Regions from separate parts of the Agromyces albus genome, predicted to be linked through region 2. Evidence: riboswitches for the same ligand, from Rfam matches in the RefSeq annotation. Region 2 holds a riboswitch; each other region holds the start of a gene.
The links. A riboswitch is a leader RNA that binds a small molecule or an ion and turns the genes downstream of it on or off. The one in region 2 is predicted to bind thiamine pyrophosphate.
Positions count from the first base shown of each region.

Region 1: linked by a shared signal. The riboswitch ahead of QFZ29_RS14775 (MFS transporter) and the one ahead of QFZ29_RS09435 (ECF transporter S component) in region 2 are both predicted to bind thiamine pyrophosphate.
Region 3: linked by a shared signal. The riboswitch ahead of thiM (hydroxyethylthiazole kinase) and the one ahead of QFZ29_RS09435 (ECF transporter S component) in region 2 are both predicted to bind thiamine pyrophosphate.

Region 1 covers NZ_JAUSWX010000001.1:3,119,049-3,124,898, reverse strand. The annotation lists gene QFZ29_RS14785 (GlxA family transcriptional regulator) at 1-39, shown strand, start outside; gene gap (type I glyceraldehyde-3-phosphate dehydrogenase) at 341-1,342, shown strand; gene QFZ29_RS14775 (MFS transporter) at 1,427-2,758, opposite strand; TPP riboswitch at 2,814-2,928, opposite strand; gene QFZ29_RS14770 (hypothetical protein) at 3,015-3,350, opposite strand; gene QFZ29_RS14765 (alginate lyase family protein) at 3,707-5,185, opposite strand; gene QFZ29_RS14760 (dihydrofolate reductase family protein) at 5,390-5,850, shown strand, end outside.
Region 2 covers NZ_JAUSWX010000001.1:1,998,340-2,004,189, forward strand. The annotation lists gene QFZ29_RS09425 (energy-coupling factor transporter transmembrane component T family protein) at 1-347, opposite strand, end outside; gene QFZ29_RS09430 (ABC transporter ATP-binding protein) at 344-1,855, opposite strand; gene QFZ29_RS09435 (ECF transporter S component) at 1,859-2,497, opposite strand; TPP riboswitch at 2,534-2,643, opposite strand; gene QFZ29_RS09440 (hypothetical protein) at 2,747-3,079, opposite strand; gene QFZ29_RS09445 (DNA polymerase IV) at 3,110-4,432, opposite strand; gene QFZ29_RS09450 (hypothetical protein) at 4,492-5,148, opposite strand; gene QFZ29_RS09455 (acyltransferase family protein) at 5,401-5,850, shown strand, end outside.
Region 3 covers NZ_JAUSWX010000001.1:3,125,766-3,131,615, forward strand. The annotation lists gene QFZ29_RS14785 (GlxA family transcriptional regulator) at 1-51, opposite strand, end outside; gene QFZ29_RS14790 (ChaB family protein) at 273-662, opposite strand; gene QFZ29_RS14795 (gamma-glutamylcyclotransferase family protein) at 922-1,263, opposite strand; gene QFZ29_RS14800 (hypothetical protein) at 1,320-1,715, shown strand; TPP riboswitch at 1,746-1,840, shown strand; gene thiM (hydroxyethylthiazole kinase) at 1,864-2,727, shown strand; gene thiE (thiamine phosphate synthase) at 2,724-3,383, shown strand; gene QFZ29_RS14815 (bifunctional hydroxymethylpyrimidine kinase/phosphomethylpyrimidine kinase) at 3,380-5,047, shown strand; gene msrB (peptide-methionine (R)-S-oxide reductase MsrB) at 5,122-5,595, shown strand; gene msrA (peptide-methionine (S)-S-oxide reductase MsrA) at 5,592-5,850, shown strand, end outside.

The DNA of each region.
Region 1 (5,850 bases), 1.1 Mb from region 2:
AGCGAGTACCGGCGCACGTTCGTGAGGCCGGCGGCCTGAGCGGATGCCGCGGATGCCGCGGGCAGGCGGGCGCCCGGGACGTCCGCTGTGACGCCTCATCCGTGCCGTTCCCACCGAAGCGCAGGGGATTCCGCGTCATACCCTGCGCATATGCGCCTATGAGGCCGAATCCCCTGCAGTTCTGCAACAAGCACATGCCCCTACCGCCCGGCTGCGGCATCCGCCGGTCTGAGGCATCCGCTCGGCCCGGCTGGCGCGAAGCTTGCGCGAACTGTCCGCCGCCCCACTGCCGCCGACGCCGGCGCCGAGTGAGTCTGGAGGCAACGAAAGGAACCACCGAATGACCACCCGCATCGCCATCAACGGATTCGGACGCATCGGACGCAACGTGCTGCGCGCCCTGCTCGAGCGCGACACCGGCCTCGAGGTCGTCGCGATCAACGACCTCACCGAACCCGCCGCGCTCGCGCACCTGCTGAAGTACGACAGCTCGCTCGGCCGCCTCGGCCGCCCGGTCGAGGTCGACGGCGACACGCTCGTGGTCGACGGCCGCCGCATCCGCGTGCTCGCCGAACGTGAGCCGTCGCAGTTGCCGTGGGCCGAGCTCGAGGTCGAGCTCGTGCTCGAGTCCACGGGCCGATTCACTTCAGCGGATGCCGCGCGCGGCCACCTCACCGCCGGCGCGAAGCGCGTGCTCGTGAGCGCGCCGTCGAGCGACGCCGACGTGACCATCGCCTACGGCGTCAACACCGACGCGTACGACCCTGCCGCGCACACGATCATCTCGAACGCCTCGTGCACGACCAATGCGCTCGCTCCGCTCGCCGCGGTGCTCGACGGCCTCGCCGGCATCGAGCACGGCTTCATGACGACCGTGCACGCCTACACGCAGGAGCAGAACCTGCAGGACGGCCCGCACCGCGACCTGCGTCGCGCCCGCGCGGCGGCCGTGAACATCACGCCGACGACGACCGGCGCCGCGAAGGCGATCGGGCTCGTGCTGCCGGGGCTCGACGGCAAGCTCTCGGGCGACTCGATCCGCGTGCCCGTGCCCGTCGGCTCGATCGTCGAGCTCAACACGACCGTCTCGCGTGAGGTGACGCTCGACGAAGTGCTCGCGGCGTATCGCGCGGCCGCATCCGGGCCGCTCGCCGGCATTCTCGACTACGCCGACGACCCGCTCGTGTCGAGCGACATCACGGGAGAGCCCGCGTCGGCGATCTTCGATGCAGCGCTCACGCGCGTGCACGGCAAGCACGTCAAGGTCGTCGCGTGGTACGACAACGAGTGGGGCTTCTCGAACCGGGTCGTCGACACGCTCGGCCTGCTCGCGGCGAGCTGAGCGGGCTGCCTGGGATCGCGACACCCGGCGTGCGCTGCGCCGCCACGTCGGGTGTCGCGATGCGTCAGACGATCGCCTCAGCGATCACTCGCGCACGGGTCGCGCGATCGCCGCACCCACGACGCCGAGCGCCGCGCTGATGATCATCATCACGGCGATCGGCCACCAATGCCCGGCCGATGCGAGCAGCGCCGTCGCGAGGATCGGTGCAAGCCCGCCGCCGACGATCGAGCTCGCTTCACGCCCGATCGAGATGCCCGAGTACCGCACCCTGGCGTCGAACATCGACGCGAAGTAGCTCGGTTGCACGCCGTCGGCGGCGGAGTTGACGATGCCGACGGCAAGCACGACCACGCCGATGATGAGCGCGGCGATGCCGGTGTCGAGCACCACGAACAGCGGCACCGCGAGCAGGCCGAGTGCGACGAGGCTGACCGTGACGAGTCGGCCCGCGCCGACGCGGTCGCCGAGCGCACCCCAGAACGGGCAGAGCACCGCGGCCACGGTCGCACCCACGAGCAGCGCCGTGAGCGTGACCCAGCGCGGCATGCCGAGCATCGTCGACGCGTAGCTGAGGCAGAACACGGCGATCACGTAGAAGCTCGTATTCTGTCCGAGGCGCACGAGGAAGATCGCGAGGATGTTCCGCGGATGCCGCAGCGCTTCGGTGAGCGGCTGCCTGGCGCGTTCTCCGCTGCGCACGACCTCGATGAACTCGGGCGACTCCTCCACGCGGTGCCTCAGGTACGCGCCGATGCCCACGAGGATGAGGCTCAGCAGGAACGGCACGCGCCACCCCCACGCGAGCAGGCTCTGTTCGTCGAGCACGCCGACAAGCACGATGAACGCGAGGTTGCCGAGGATGAGCCCCACGTACACCGCGCTCGAGATGAACCCGCCACTGAACCCACGCCGTTCCTTCGCGTGCTGGAGCGCGAGCAGTACTGCGCCGCTCCACTCGCCGCCGGTCGCCACGCCCTGCACGAACCGCAGCGCCACGAGCAGCATCGGTGCGAGCGCACCCACTTGCTCGTGGGTCGGCAGCAGGCCGATGAGCGCGCTCGCGACGCCCATCACGAGGAGGGTCGCAGTGAGCGTGCGGCGCCGCCCGTACCGGTCGCCGAAGTAACCCGACAGCACGCCGCCGAGAGGCCGGGCGACGAACCCGGTCGCGTAGACCGCGAACGACAGCAGCACGCCGGTCAGCGGATCCTCGCCGGGGAAGAACAGCGCCGGGAACACGAGCGCGGCGGCCGTGCCGTAGAGGAAGAAGTCGTACCACTCGAGCACCGTGCCGAAGGTCGCGGCCGTGACGGCCCGGCGCACGCGCGGGTCGCGGCCGGCGGTGGTCGGAGTCGGCGTGGGCGCCGATGACGGTGGCGGCGGTGGTGCGGTCGGTTGCGTCGCGATGCTCATGCGCGCACCTCGTTCCGCGCCGTATCCGGCTGGTGGGCAGGGTCGATGGACAGACGATCGCGCATTGCGACATCCCTTCGCTAGTTCGAACTAGATCAGGTTCGACGGGTGTGATCTCAGCCGCGGATGCCTCGTGCGAGGCGGGGTGTGCGGCACCCCGTGTCACTCGGGTCCAGCCTAGCTATCGGGCGCGGAACATCGCGGGCGCAGCGACGCACCGTGACGCGGCGTGGTCGACTCGCTCGGCTCGCTCGGCTCAGCTCGGCGGCCGCACCTCGGGCCCGACACCGTCGGGAGCGATCGTGTCGTCATCCGAGTCGCTGCGGTGCGCGATCGCATCGGGATCGTCGTCGTCCTCGATCGTGACCGACTGCTCGTCGACGCCGAGCGATTCCGGCACGAGCGCCGCGGCGCCGAAGTCGGTGCCGATGCTCCCGACTCCCGGGAAACCACCGGCCCGGTCGATGCCGGCGTCGCCTCGGGTGTCAGTGGGGATGGTCCCGTGATCGCGGGGGCCTTTCGGCGCTTTCCCGGTGCCCGTCGGCTCCTCGTCGGTGGCGTCATCCATGGTTCCGTCGTCCATGTCGGTCATGGTCGGTCCTTTCGTCCGCATTCTCACCCTCGCATCCGGCGGGACAGGGCGCGCGGGGTTGACACCGCTACGGCATCCGATGGCCGTTTGCGTGCGGTGACCCGGCATGGGTTGAGCTCCCCATCGCCGGTGCGAAGCCGCGAAGGTAGCGTCGTCGTGTTCGGCCAGGGAATCAAGGGAAATCCCATGGGGGCCTGACGGATGCTGGGACCGCTCGGTCATCGAGCGGTTGGAAAACCCGTGTGTGGTGAGCTGAACCGCTGATGGGCCGGCCAAGCGACCGGCCCATCACCAGCTTCGAAACCGACGCCATCCGCGCCGAAGAAACGCCGGCCGCGCGGCATCCGGAACCGAACTCAGCCTCGCGTTCGGCCCCAGCTCAGCATGCGCGACATCCAGTCCGAGCGGCCCAGTCGAAGCGGCTTCTTCCGGCCGGTCGATGCGGCGGCAGGGGCCGGCGCCGCAGTCGGGGTCGGCCTTGCCGTCGCCGCGGGCGCCGGAACGCTCGGGGGAGCCGTCGTCGGTTCGGGAGCCGCAGCCGCTTCGGGTGCCGGAGCCGGAGCAGGCTCCGGCGTTGGCATCGGCGCGCCAGCCGGGAGCGAGAACGCCAGCGTTCCGAATCCGAGCTGGTCGAAGCCGCCGCTGTTGGGTCCGTAGTCGCCGCCGCCGCCCTCGGGGCGTACTTGGGCGGCGATCTCGGCGACGTGGGGCGCGCTGAGCCCTCGCCGTATCACGTAGTGGTTGTAGATGAGTTCCCACACGGGCCGCACGTGACCGCGGCCGGCCTCGGAGATGACGGTCTGCGTCTGCCATCCGACGTGGGACGCGGTCGTCGACGGACCCGACTGCCACGTGTACGGGGTGAACGGCACGTCGTGGCCGAGGTTGTACTTCGCGACGTACTCGGCGGCCATCAGGAACCGGCTGTCGTCGTAGCCGTAGAGGTCGATGCCCTGGTTCCACGCCATCTCGCAGAATGTGCTCATCTGCCCCATGCCCATCATGGTGTGGCCCTGGTCGCGACCGCTCTCCTGCCACTGGGCGAGGCCGTCGGGGTGCAGGAACGGCACGGCGTTGCCGATCGATCCGTTTCCGCCGCCGGACTTGAAGTAGGTGACGGCCTGATCGATGAGGTCTTGGCGATCGCAGAGGATGCCGATGGCGAGCACTGCATTCATGTTGCAGAGATCCCAGTTCGCCCAGTAGTTCGAGATGCGCGCGCCGTTGTGCACGGTGAGGAAGTGGTTGTTCATGGGATAGAACACCCTGAGCAGCATGTTCTGGGCAGCGGCGACGTCGAATCCGGCATAGCCGCGCAGGAGATCTGCCGCCACGGCGAACTGGTATCCGTAGATGCCGACGGCGAGGAACCGATCAGCGTTGCCGTTGACGGCGGTAAGCGTGCGCGACCACGCGTTGAGGATGTTGCTCGCCGTCGCCGCGAAGGTGTCGTCGCCCGAGACGTGCCAGCGCAGCGCATTCTGGTAGGCGGCGTGGATGTCGTTGTAGAACGGCGCGTAATTCTGGCCGTCGCCTCCGCGCACCACGGTCCCGACGGGGCGCGGCGTCCAGCTCGCGCTCGAGTGCCGGTTGTTGACGAGGCGTTCCCAGCCCGCCGTCCACGGTTGCGCCCCGGCAGCGACCTGAGTGCGCATGCGGTTCAGGTCGGCTGCGGTGTGGAGCATCCGTGGGCCGGATGCCTCGGCTGCATGAGCAGACTCGGCCGTGCCGCCCCACAGCGGACCGAGACCGGCGCTGGCGATCGCGACCGCCGAAAGCGTGAGGACCGACCGCCGGCTCACCGCAACGGACTTGAACGTTGTGTCGATTTTCACGTGTCTCCCGGTTGTTGTCCCCCGGTGGAGCGGATGAGCGGTTCTCGTCGAAAACCGTTTTGGCCATGTTAGGGGCCGCCTGCGACCGTTGCAAACGCATAGAAACCTCACCTTCCGCACATGTATCCACCCCGATGTCGATCTCCCCGATCCTCATTCGACGCCAGAATTGAGAGCGGAACTACCGCCTCGGGAAGGAACATCATGCGCACCCTCATCGTCACCGAGTTCATCACCCTCGACGGAGTCATCGACTCGCCCGGCGGCGGATCCCACCCGCGAGCCGGCTGGACCTTCAAGGACGTGCCGTTCGTCGAGGAGGCGTACGAGATCAAGGGTCGCGAGCAGCTCGAGGCCGGCGCGATGCTCATGGGCCGCGTCAGCTACGAGGAGTTCGCTCCGGTCTGGCCGACGATGGAGGAGGAGTTCGCCGAGTACAACGCGATGCCGAAGTACGTCGTCTCGAGCACGCTGACGGATCCCGAGTGGAACAACACGCAGGTGCTGCGCTCGCTCGACGACGTCGCGAAGCTCAAGCAGAGCGAGGGCGGCAACATCATCGTGCACGGCAGCGCCACGCTCGCGCAGGGCCTGGCCGCCGCCGGCCTGGTCGACCGCTACCACCTGCTCGTGTTCCCGATCCTGCTCGGCGACGGCAAGCGCCT
Region 2 (5,850 bases):
GCGAGATCGATCGACCCGTCGGTGACGCGGGCGAGCCAGAAGCTCCAGTACTCGGTGCCCGCGGGACGCCCGTAGAGCAGCATGCTGACGCCGGCGACCGGCGCGGCGAGCAGGATCGGCCACGTGCGCGCGATGAGGAGTCGCGGTGTGACCCCGGCCACGGCGAAGAGCAGCAGCTGGATGCCGAGGGCCACGGCGGCGCTCAGCCAATCGACGGTCAGCAGGAGCGGCGTCGTGAGCACCATCACCGCCGCCAGGCGCGTGACCGGGTTGACCGCATCGATGAACCGGAGTCGCGGTGCGGCTGGAACGGCGCCGACCGCCGGTGCCGTCGCGTTCGCGCTCATACGGCACCTCCGGACGGGCGCGACGCGACGGTCTCGGCCGATCCGGCAAGCTCGAGCCGATGATCGCCGAGTACTTCACGGAACGCCGCATCGTGCGTGACCGAAAGCAACGTCACGCCATCGTCGACGAGGTCGCGCAGGAGCCGTACAAGTTCGAGCCACGTGACCCTGTCTTGCCCGAAGGTCGGTTCATCGAGAATCACGACGCGAGGACGGGCGACGAGCACTGAAGCGACCGACAGTCGTCGTTGCTCGCCCCCCGACAGTGTGAAGGGATTGGCCCCGGCGAGCCGATCGAGCCGGAGCCTCGTGAGCACGTCGTCGGTTCGGGTCTCGATCTCGGCCGCAGGCAGGCCGAGAGCGCGCGGGGCCACCGCTATCTCACCACGCACGGTCGAGGCGACGAACTGGTGCTCGGGCTCTTGGAACACCGTGCCGATGCGGGTCAGCAACTCACGCGAGCGCCACCGGATGGGGGCCGATCCAAGGCTCGACGCCAGCGAATCAGATGCCGCGACGCGGCCGGAGAGCGGCGCCAGCAGCCCGCCGAGGGTGAGCGCCAACGTCGACTTGCCGGCGCCGTTGGGTCCGGTGAGCACCGTGGAGCATCCGTCGGGAAGCGAGACGTCGAGGCCCGCCCGTACGACAGCACCGCGTCGACGTCCGATGGCGAGTTGCTCGCCGACGAGGATCGACTCGGTCGGGCACCTCCTCGCTGGATCGACCCCGCCCACGATCGGAAGCGGCACGCCCGGGACCCACACGCCTGCGGCGAGGAGCGCATCCCGGTGCCGTTCGAGCACCTCCGCCGGCGGCCCATCGGCCAGGACCCGCCCGTCGGCGCCGAGCACGACCACCCGGTCGACGAGATCGAGCCAGACGTCGACGCGGTGTTCGACGACGACGAAGGTGGCACCGATGCGGTCGAGCACGCGTGCGACGGCGTCGCGCACCTCGCTGACGCCCGAAGGATCGAGGTTCGCGGTGGGTTCGTCGAGGAGCAGGAGACCTGGCCGCATGGCGATCGCGCCGGCGAGGGCGAGCCGCTGCTTCTGCCCGCCCGAGAGCGCCGAGGTGGGATGCGCGAACGGCAGCTCGAGTCCCACGGCGTCGAGTGCCTCGCCCACTCGCCGCCAGATCTCGTCGCGCGGCACACCGAGGTTCTCGCAGCCGAACGCCACGTCGTCGCCGACCCGAGCAAGGATCACCTGGGAGTCGGGATCCTGCAACACGAGGCCCGCCCGCCCACGTGCCGCACCCGCCGCAGCACCGTCGATGAGCAACCGTCCGCGCTGCTCGCCCTCGTCATCACCGCCGTGCACGCCGGCCAGGGCATGCAGGAGCGACGACTTGCCGGACCCGGACGGACCGAGCAGGAGCACTCGCTCCCCCGGCTCGATGACGAAGTCGATGCCGTCGATCGCCCATCGGATGCGGCCGGCGTGACGCCAGCCCCAGCCGCGAGCCTCGACGCGGACGGGTCGTTGTGCCAGCGAGGATTCCGACATGGGTCAGACCCGCTCGGTCACGTCCCGCCCTGCTGCGAAGCGGTGCAATGCACCGGTCGCGGCAAGCGCACGTACCACGAGCCAGCCGAGGAGGCCGGCGAGGATCGCGCCCGAGATCACCACTGCGACGAAGTAGAGCCCGAGGAACTCGGCCGACTTCTGCAGGTTGCCCGAGAGGAAGAGCTCGAGGGTCCAGGCCGCCGCGCCGGCGGCCGCACCGGCGAGCACGGCCTGCAGCACGCCGAAGCGCTTGTACCGGAACGCCGCGAAGACGAGTTCGGCGCCGAGACCCTGCGCGAGCCCCGAGTAGATCGTCTCGATGCCCCACTGGTTTCCGACGAGCGCGGAGACGACCGCGGCGAGGAGCTCGACGAAGAGCGCCGCGCCGGGCTTGCGGATGATGAGCCCGCCGAGCACGCCGCCGATGAGCCAGATGCCCACGGCGACACCGCCGAGACCCGGCGTCACGGCGTCGGCCGCGACGAACCAGGCGTAGCCGACGTTGTTCCAGAACAGGAAGACGAGGCCGGTCGCGACGCCGATGACGCTCGCGACGACGATGTCGACGACTCGCCAGCCAGAACGTGACGGGCTGGCCGCCGGCGTGGTCTCGGCGGTGTCGGAGTTGGTTGCGTTGTGCACTGACGTGCCCTTTCGATTCGTGGAAAGAGGCACGGGATTGAGATGTGATGCCCTCCCTGCGCTGGCATTACCCAGATCAGGTTCGACGGTCGAAGGTTGAGAACCTTCCTCTCAGCCCGGCTCACCGGACTCCCGTGTTCGACACCGAGTATACGCCGCGGAGTTCGCCGACTTGCGACGACCGGCAGTCTGGATGACGCCGTGCGACAGCAACGACGACGCAACGGCGCAGGGCTGCGCTGCGAGCCGTCAGCGCTTGAGCGCGCGGATGACCACCTTCAAGGCCTTGCCCGTCACCCAGATGAGCGGCGTCGCGACGAGCATCAGCCCGATGAGGTTCGGCTCGAAGCGCACGTCGCCTCCGCGACCGATGTATGCGCCGATCGGAATGGAGACGCCGCCTCCGCCGCCTCCACTGCCCTGGTCGCCCTTCTCGTCGCTCCCACCGCCACCGCCGAAGCCGTAGTAGCCGAGCGCCACCGGAACCACCTTGGTGCCGTCGATGTCGAGTGTCTCGCCGTAAGACGTCTTCACGCCGACGCCGGAAACGGTCTCTGCGAGTTCCAGTACGAGTTCAGCCATGCGGGCAACGCTACTCGGGGATGCCGCGGCCTACCAGCCCCACCCTGCCGCCGCGGTCGACGCGTCGTCGTCACCATCGGCACGCGATTGCTCATCACGTGCCTCGCCTCGCTCACCTGCCTCGCCCCGCTCGCCTCGCTCACCTCTGCGGCCGACGAGGGTTGCCGGACGCACCGACCCCTTGCCGAACTTCGCCGTGACCTCGTCGATCGTGCGCTCGGCGTCGCGCCACTCCTCGTCTGGATCCCACAGCATCGCGCCGCTGCCCGACACCTGCAGGTGCTCGGCGCGCACGCCGATGAGCCGGATGCGCTGCCCGTCGCCGATGAGCTCGGTGAGCGCTTCGGATGCCTCGTCGTAGATGCGGCGCGCGACATCGGTGGGCTCGGCCAGCGTGCGCGACCGCGTGACCGTGCGGAAGTCGCCGTAACGGAGCTTCAGCACCACGGTGCGGCCGACGAGGCCGGCCTTGCGCAGCCGCACACCGACATTGTCGGCGAGACGGAGCAGCTCGCGGCGGATGTCGACAGGATCGGTGAGATCGTAGCCGAACGTGTTCTCGTGGCCGATGCTCTTCTCGACGCGGGTCGTGTGCACGTCGCGCGGATCGATGCCGTTCGCGAGCCGCTCGAGCCTCGATGCGAGCGCCGGACCGACTGCGCGCACGAGTGCGTCGTGCGGCATCGTGGCGACGTCGCCGACGGTGCGGAGCCCGAGCCTGAGGAGCGACTCCTCGGTGACCCGGCCGACGCCCCACAGCGCCGAGACCGGCAGCGGATGCAAGAAGGCGACGGTGTCGGCGGCCGGTACGACGAGCATGCCGTCGGGCTTCGCGCGGCTCGAGGCGACCTTCGCGACGTACTTGGTCGCCGCGACCCCGACGGAGCAGGTGAGCCCGGTCTCGGCGCGCACGCGCTCACGGATGGTCCAGGCGATCTCGGCCGGACTGCCGTGCAGGCGCCTGGCTCCCGACACATCGAGGAACGCCTCGTCGATGGAGAGCGGCTCGACCAGTGGCGTGAGCTGCTCGAAGATCGCCATGACCTGCTTGGAGTACTTCGCGTAGCTCGCGTAGTCACCGCGGAGCACGATGGCGTTCGGGCAGCGCTGCAACGCGATCGACATCGGCATCGCGGAGTTCACGCCGAATCGACGCGCCTCATAGCTCGCGGCGGCCACGACGCCGCGACCGGCGGTGCCGCCGACGAGCACGGGCTTGCCGCGCAACTCGGGGCGGGTGAGCAGTTCGACCGAGACGAAGAACGCGTCCATGTCGACGTGCAGGATCGGCGTCGCGGAGTCGTCGACGGGACCCGTCGTGACCTGACGCGACGAGCCGTCTTGCTTGCTCATGCTGCGACCCTAACCCGTGCCGCCGTCATCGGCTTCCACGCGGCGCACACCTGATCTGCTCAGAAGCCGAAGTCGCCGCCACCACCGAAATCGCCACCGCCGAAGTCGCCGAATCCGCCTCCGCCGTCGTACCCACCCGCGTCGGCACCGGATGCATCCGCCGAACCGGCATCGGCACCGGATGCATCGGCAGCACCGGTGTCGGCTCCAGCATCACCACCCGTGTCGGTGCCGGCATCGGCGGACGACGCGTCGGGCAGGAACGCCTGGGCGATCGCGGAACCCACGACGACGCCGGCGATCGCGCCGAGCATCGAACCGCCGAACATCGAGCCGAACGACGGGCCGCCCATGTTCCCGCGGCCCTCGGCGGCGTTGCCGCCGGCGAACGCGCGCTCCATGGTTCCCGGAGAGCGGACCTCGGCGCGCGTGGCGGCGCGGGCGAGCACGGACGGTTCGTCGGAGGCGATGCGTTCACCGGGCGGCGCCTGCTCCGCGAGCGTGCGGTAGACCTCGGCGCGCTGCTCAGGGGTGAGCTTCGCGAACGCCTCGGCGTGCACCGCCTCGATCGATTCGGGCGGAGCCGTACGCAGCAGGTAGCGGTAGCGCTCGATGGCCAGTTCATCCTCGCTCAGCTGCGGCGGGGGCGGCACTGGCCGCCCCTGCTGTGCAGCTCGGTCATCGGATGCGCCGAACAGGCGGTCCAGGAAGCCCATGATGTCCTCTTCACTCGTTGTCTGGGGACGCCCAATATACGGTCGCGAGCATTGAGCCGACTGTGAGTCCGGGATGCCTCGAGGCGGGCCACGCCGACGCTCCCTCGGTTCGCCCGTGTCGCCGCCTCCCTGCATCGTGTTCGTGCCAGACTTGCAGTAGGCAAGCCAAGTCACGCCGGAGGAGCCGTGAGCGAGTCGAGCGCATCGTATCCCGCGGGCCTCGTCCCCGGTGCGGCAACGCGTGATCCAGTCATGGACCTCGTTCGAGTGCTCTGCGTGGCCGTCGTCGTGGTGGGCCACATGCTCATGGTCGGCGCGGCGGTGATCCCCGGACGCGGCCTCGTCGTCGAGCGCACGCTGCTCGAGACGGACTGGATCGGCCCGGTTTCGTGGATCGCCCAGATCATGCCGCTGTTCTTCGTCGTCGGCGGCTTCGCGGGTATCGGCGCGTGGCGACGATTGGCGGCCTCTGGCGGAACCGCGGCCGACTACATCCGATCACGCATTCTCAGGCTCGCGCGCCCCTCGATCGCCCTGTTCGCAGCCCTCGCGGTCGCCGTGCTCGTGATGCATCTCACGGGTGTGGACCCGGCTGCCATCCGTCTCATCGGCCTCGGCATCTCGTCGCCGCTCTGGTTCCTCGCGGCCTATGCATTCGCGCAGGCCTACCTCCCGGGGCTCGCGACGCTCCACGCCCAGGCT
Region 3 (5,850 bases), 1.1 Mb from region 2:
CTTCGCCCCCTCGAGCACGAGCACCACGACCCGGTGCGGTTGGCGCGTCATCTTGGCCTCCTTCGTCGACACACAGAGGCATGGTGCCAAGCTGTGCTTGCTCGTGCCAGTGGCACGAATGCCACTCTGCGCAAGAATACGGCCATCCCTGGAGGAGTGCCTCTCCGCAGAATCGGTCGATTTGTCGACAAGTTGACCGATTCCGCGGAGCGATATCACGCTGGTCGCTCGAGACCGAGAGCTCGATCGCCTGACAGTTGGAACGCGCCGTCTCAACCGCGTCGGCGCGCCGCCGTCTGCCGATCGTTCTCGCGCTGGATGGCCTCGATCAGCTCGTCCTTCGACATCGTCGACCTGCCCGGCACGTCGAGCCGCTTCGCGATGTCGTACAAGTGCGCCTTCGACGCGGTGGTGTCGACCCCGCCCGCCGTGTCGCCGCTGCGATCGGTGGCGCCCTTGTCGCTCGGGCCGGGGTGCTCCTTCTGCTCCCAGTGGTCGCCGACCTTCTCGAACTGGTGCTTCAGCGCCGCGAACGCCGTGCGGCGCGCGAGTTCGCCGTCGCCGTAGGTCTCGACGGCCGCGTCGTAGGTCTTCGTCCAGATCTCCTGCGCGTGCTTCGGGGAACGCGCCAGCGTCGACGGCATCTCCTCTTCGGCTGGCATGCTGCCTCCCTGCTCGTTGAAGACGGTGGGGCCTCCGACGCTCACGCTACGTCGATCATCAAGCGCCAGGAACGGGGTGGACATCAGGGGCATCCGTCCGTAGCACACCCGTGCTCGTGGACATTCCCGACCAGCCGCTCCCCGACCGTGACTCCGCCACTGATGCTGAAAACGCATCAGTGGCGGAGTCACGCGTCCATCACACCCGCTCGAACGGCGGCGGCACCGGTGCGGTGATGCCTGGTAGAGCCGACGAAGCTCAGCGCCCCACGTACACCCACGCCACCAGCCCCGACTCGAGGGTCACCTCGACGCGGTGGTAGTCGTCGACCTCGTACTCGTCGGCGGCGGCGAGCTGCGCGGGCGTCAGCTCGATCACGGCGCCCTCGACACGGTGGGCCGCGTCGCCGGTGTGCTCGAGGATAGGGTGCTCGGCCTCGCCGCTCAACGCGAGCACCGCGGCATCCGTGATCCGCACCATTCGCACCCGCCACCCGGCGAGCGCATCGGGAGCGGTGGGCAGCTCAGCGCCGAACGTTTGGCGCTGCACGTGGGGCAAGCGGAGGGTTCCATAGGAGAAGAGCCGGTCGACGGATGCCACGGCGACAGCATAGAGCGGGGGGCGGGGGTTGGGGTGGGGGTCGTACGATCGAGAGCATGAGCGAGCCCGTGCGGCCCTGGTGGAGCGGCGATGACGACATCGGCGGCATCGGCTTCGCGCGCTTCTTCGCGTGGACCGGCCTGCTGCTCGGCGTCGGCGCGGTTGTGCTCGCCGTGGCGGCACCGCTCGAGGGCGACGCGCTGCGCACCGTCTGGATCACCGGGTTCGGTGCCATCGCGATGTGGGTGTCGTTCATGGCCGTGCCGCGCTACCGCAACGCCGGGGTGCGCGTCTCGCTCGCCGTGCCGGCCACCATGGTGCTCGGTGCCCTCACGATCGCGATCATGGTCTACGCGTTCGCGGTGATCGCGTTTGCGGCGGGCGGCATCATCCTTCCCGCGCCGGCGCACTGGGTCGAGGTGCCGGCCGGCCCGCCCGTCGTCACCGCCTGACGCCGAGTCCGAGCACCCGCTAGGCTGACCGACAGTGACACGGGGTGCCGCACCATACGGCTGAGATCACACCCGTCGAACCTGATCTAGTTCGAACTAGCGAAGGGATGTCGCGTTGAGCGATCGTCTGTCTGTCGACCCTGCCCACCTGACCCGCCCGGCTGGCCTTGCCGACCCGGCCAGCCATGCCCATCCGGCCGAGCAGGCCGCCGCCCTGCTCGACCGCGTGCGGGCGACCACACCACTGGTGCACTGCATCACGAACAGCGTGGTCACGAACTTCACGGCCAACTCGTTGCTCGCCCTCGGGGCGGCGCCTGCGATGGTCGACATCCGCGTGGAGGCCGGCGTCTTCGCGCGCATCGCCTCGGGCCTCCTCGTGAACCTCGGCACGCCCCACGAGGAGCAACGCGACGCCGCCCGCGAGGCCGTCGCCGCTGCACGCGAGGCCGGCACGCCGTGGGTGCTCGATCCGGTCGCGGTCGGCGGCTTGCCCGTTCGCACCGCGCTCGCGCATGTGCTGCTCGAGCACCGGCCCACGGCGATCCGCGGCAACGCGAGCGAGATCATCGCGCTCACCGGTGTCGGTGGGGGCGGGCGCGGCGTCGATGCATCCGACTCCACCGAATCGGCAGCGGATGCCGCGGCAGCACTCGCGGCGGCGCACGGCTCGGTCGTCGCGGTCTCGGGGGCGATCGACCTCATCACCGACGGCACCCGCATCGCGCGCGTGGGCAACGGTGACGCCCTGCTCACCCGCATCACGGGCGGCGGCTGCGCGCTCGGCGCGGTGACCGCCGCGTTCCTCGCGGTGAGCGACGACGCGTTCGCGGCGACGGTCGCGGCCACCGTGAGCTACACGATCGCGGCCGAGCTCGCCGCGGCACAGGCATCCGGTCCCGGCACCTTCGGGCCGCTCTTCCTCGACGCCCTCGCGAGCGTCACCGCCGACGACCTCGTGGCACGTGCCGACCTCGTGGTCGCGGATGCGCCGGCGCTGGTGCGGTCGTGAGCACGCGGACCGCGCTCGACCTCTCGCTCTACCTCGTCACCGACGCGACGCTCTGCGGCCCCCGCGGCGTCGCCTCCGTCGTGGCCGACGCGGTCGCCGGCGGCGTGCGCGTGGTGCAGTTGCGCGACAAGTCGGCGGATGCCGCGACGCTCCTCGCCCAGCTCGAGGAGCTCGCCGCGGTCATCGACGGCCGCGGGACGCTCCTCGTCAACGACCGGCTCGACGTCGTCGTCACCGCCCGCCAGCGCGGCGTGCCCGTCGACGGCGTGCACCTCGGCCAGCGCGACGACGCCGTGCTCGAAGCGCGCGAGCTCCTCGGCGCCGACGCGATCGTCGGGCTCACGGCGAACCATTCGTCGCACCTCGGCACCGTCGAGCGGATGCCGCGGGGCTCCGTCAATTACCTGGGTGTCGGCGTGATCCGCCCCACCGCGACGAAGCCCGACCATCCGCCCGCGCTCGGTGTCGACGGGTTCGCCCGGTTCGCCCGGGCCGCGGAGCTTCCGTGCGTCGCGATCGGCGGCATCACGATCGACGACGTCGGGCCGCTTCGCGCGGCCGGCGCGGCGGGGGTCGCCGTGGTGTCGGCGCTCTGCGCGGCATCCGACCCGCGTGATGCAGCTGCACGGTTCGCGACGGCGTGGGGCGAGCGATGAGCGGCGGCGGCACGACCGGCCGCCGGGTGCCGCGGGTGCTGAGCATCGCGGGCACCGACCCCTCGGGCGGCGCCGGAATCCAGGCCGACCTCAAGTCGATCGCCGCGGTCGGCGGCTACGGCATGTCGGCGGTCACGGCGCTCGTTGCCCAGAACACGCGTGGCGTGCGGAGCGTGCACGTGCCGCCGGCGGCGTTCCTCGCCGAGCAGCTCGACGCCGTGAGCGATGACGTCGTGATCGACGCCGTGAAGATCGGCATGCTCGCGAACGCCGAGATCATCCGCACCGTCGGCGACTGGCTCCGACGCGTGAAGCCGCCGGTCGTGGTGCTCGACCCCGTGATGATCGCGACGAGCGGCGACCGGCTGCTCGACGCCGATGCCGAGGCCGCGCTGCGCGAGCTGCTCCCCCTCGCCCACCTCATCACGCCCAACCTGCACGAGCAGGCCGTGCTCGCGGGTGAGCCCCGCGCCGCGACGTGGACCGAGGCGCTCGCGCAAGCCGAGCGGCTCTCGGCGTCGCTCGGCGTGCTCGTGCTCGCGAAGGGCGGGCACCTCGGCGGAACGGCGGCACCCGACGCCCTCGTCGACGCGAGCGGCCGAGTCGGCCCGAGCAGCGTCAGGAGCGGGAGCGGCGCAACCGGCACGGCCGCGCCCCGCATCATCGAGTTCCCGGGCGAGCGCATCGAGACGGCGAACACGCACGGCACCGGTTGCTCCCTCTCTTCCGCCATCGCGACCCTGCGCGCCGAACTCGGCTCGTGGGAGGCCGCCGTGATCGAGGCGCGCCGCTGGCTGCGCGAGTCGATCACGCACGGCGCATCGCTCGACGTGGGCGAGGGGCATGGCCCGATCAGCCACTTCGCCGGACTCTGGGAACGCGGCGGCCTGAGCACCGCGCCGGCTCCCAATGAGGTCGAGGCGGAGTGGTGGGCCGGCATCGCCGACGTGCGCGACGCGATCGACGAGCTCGGCTTCGTGCGCGGTCTCGCCGACGGGTCGCTCGATCGCTCGCCGTTCCTGCGCTACCTCGCGCAAGACGCGCTCTACCTGCGCGATTACTCTCGAGTGCTCGCGGTCGCCTCGAGCTCGGCGACGGATGCCGCGGAGCAGGCGTTCTGGGCGGCGAGCGCCCGCGGCGCGATCATCGGCGAGCTCGAACTGCACGCGAGCTGGCTCCCCGAGGGCGAGGCGTTCGCCGCCGAGCCGGATGCCGCGACGACGGGCTACCTGAACCACTTGCTCGCAACGGCGGCCAGGGGCGATTATCCCGTGCTCGCCGCGGCGCTGCTGCCGTGCTTCTGGATCTACGTCGATCTCGGCGGGCGGCTCGCGGCCGGCGCGTTCGGTCCGCAGGCGCTCGCGCCGGAGCATCCGTATGCCTCGTGGCTCAAGACCTATGCCGATCCCGGGTTCTCCGTCGGGACTCGTGAGGCGATCGGCATCGTGATGCGGCTCGCCGCCGCGGCCGATGCGCCGACGCGGGAAGCCATGTGGCGGGCGTTCCGCGCGTCATCCGAGCACGAGCTCGCGTTCTTCGCCTCGCCGCTCGGCGAGCAGGGCGCCGGCACCCTGGCAACGACTACGGCAACCGCGCACACAGCGAACCCACAGCTGCGGAGCGACATCCGCGGAACAGCGCACGAACCTGCCGTGTTCTCCTAGGTGACGCCCTGACACCACCTCAACCGGTGTCAGGCGTGGGCACCGCAGCCAGCGGCGCCGAGATGGAGGAAACCGTGTCACAGGACTACCGCAAGACTCCCGAGGCGATCGAGCGCCTCACCCCGCTGCAGCGCAAGGTCACGCAGGATGATGCAACTGAGCCGGCGTTCCGGAACGAGTACTGGAACAACAAGGAGCCCGGCCTCTACGTCGACGTGGTGTCGGGGCAGCCGCTCTTCGCGTCGGTCGACAAGTACGACAGCCGCTCCGGCTGGCCGAGCTTCACGAAGCCGATCGAGGGCGACGCGGTCGTCGAGAAGGTCGACCGGTCGCTCTTCATGAAGCGCGTCGAGGTTCGCTCGGCCGCAGCCGACAGCCACCTCGGGCACGTGTTCGACGACGGGCCGGCCGACGCCGGCGGCCTGCGCTACTGCATCAACTCGGCCGCGCTGCGCTTCGTGCCGCTCGCCGAGCTCGAGGAGCACGGCTACGGTCAGTACCGCGCACTGTTCGGCGACGCCGCGCAGTCACAGAAGGAGGACGCATGACGACCAACACCGAGACCGCCATTCTGGCCGGCGGATGCTTCTGGGGCATGCAGGATCTGATCCGCAAGCGCCCCGGGGTCGTCTCGACCCGGGTCGGCTACACGGGCGGCGACGTGCCCAACGCCACCTACCGCCACCACGGAACCCACGCCGAGGCGATCGAGATCGTGTTCGACCCGTCGCAGGTGAGTTATCGCGACCTGCTCGAGTTCTTCTTCCAGATCCACGACCCGTCGACGCGCAATCGCCAGGGCA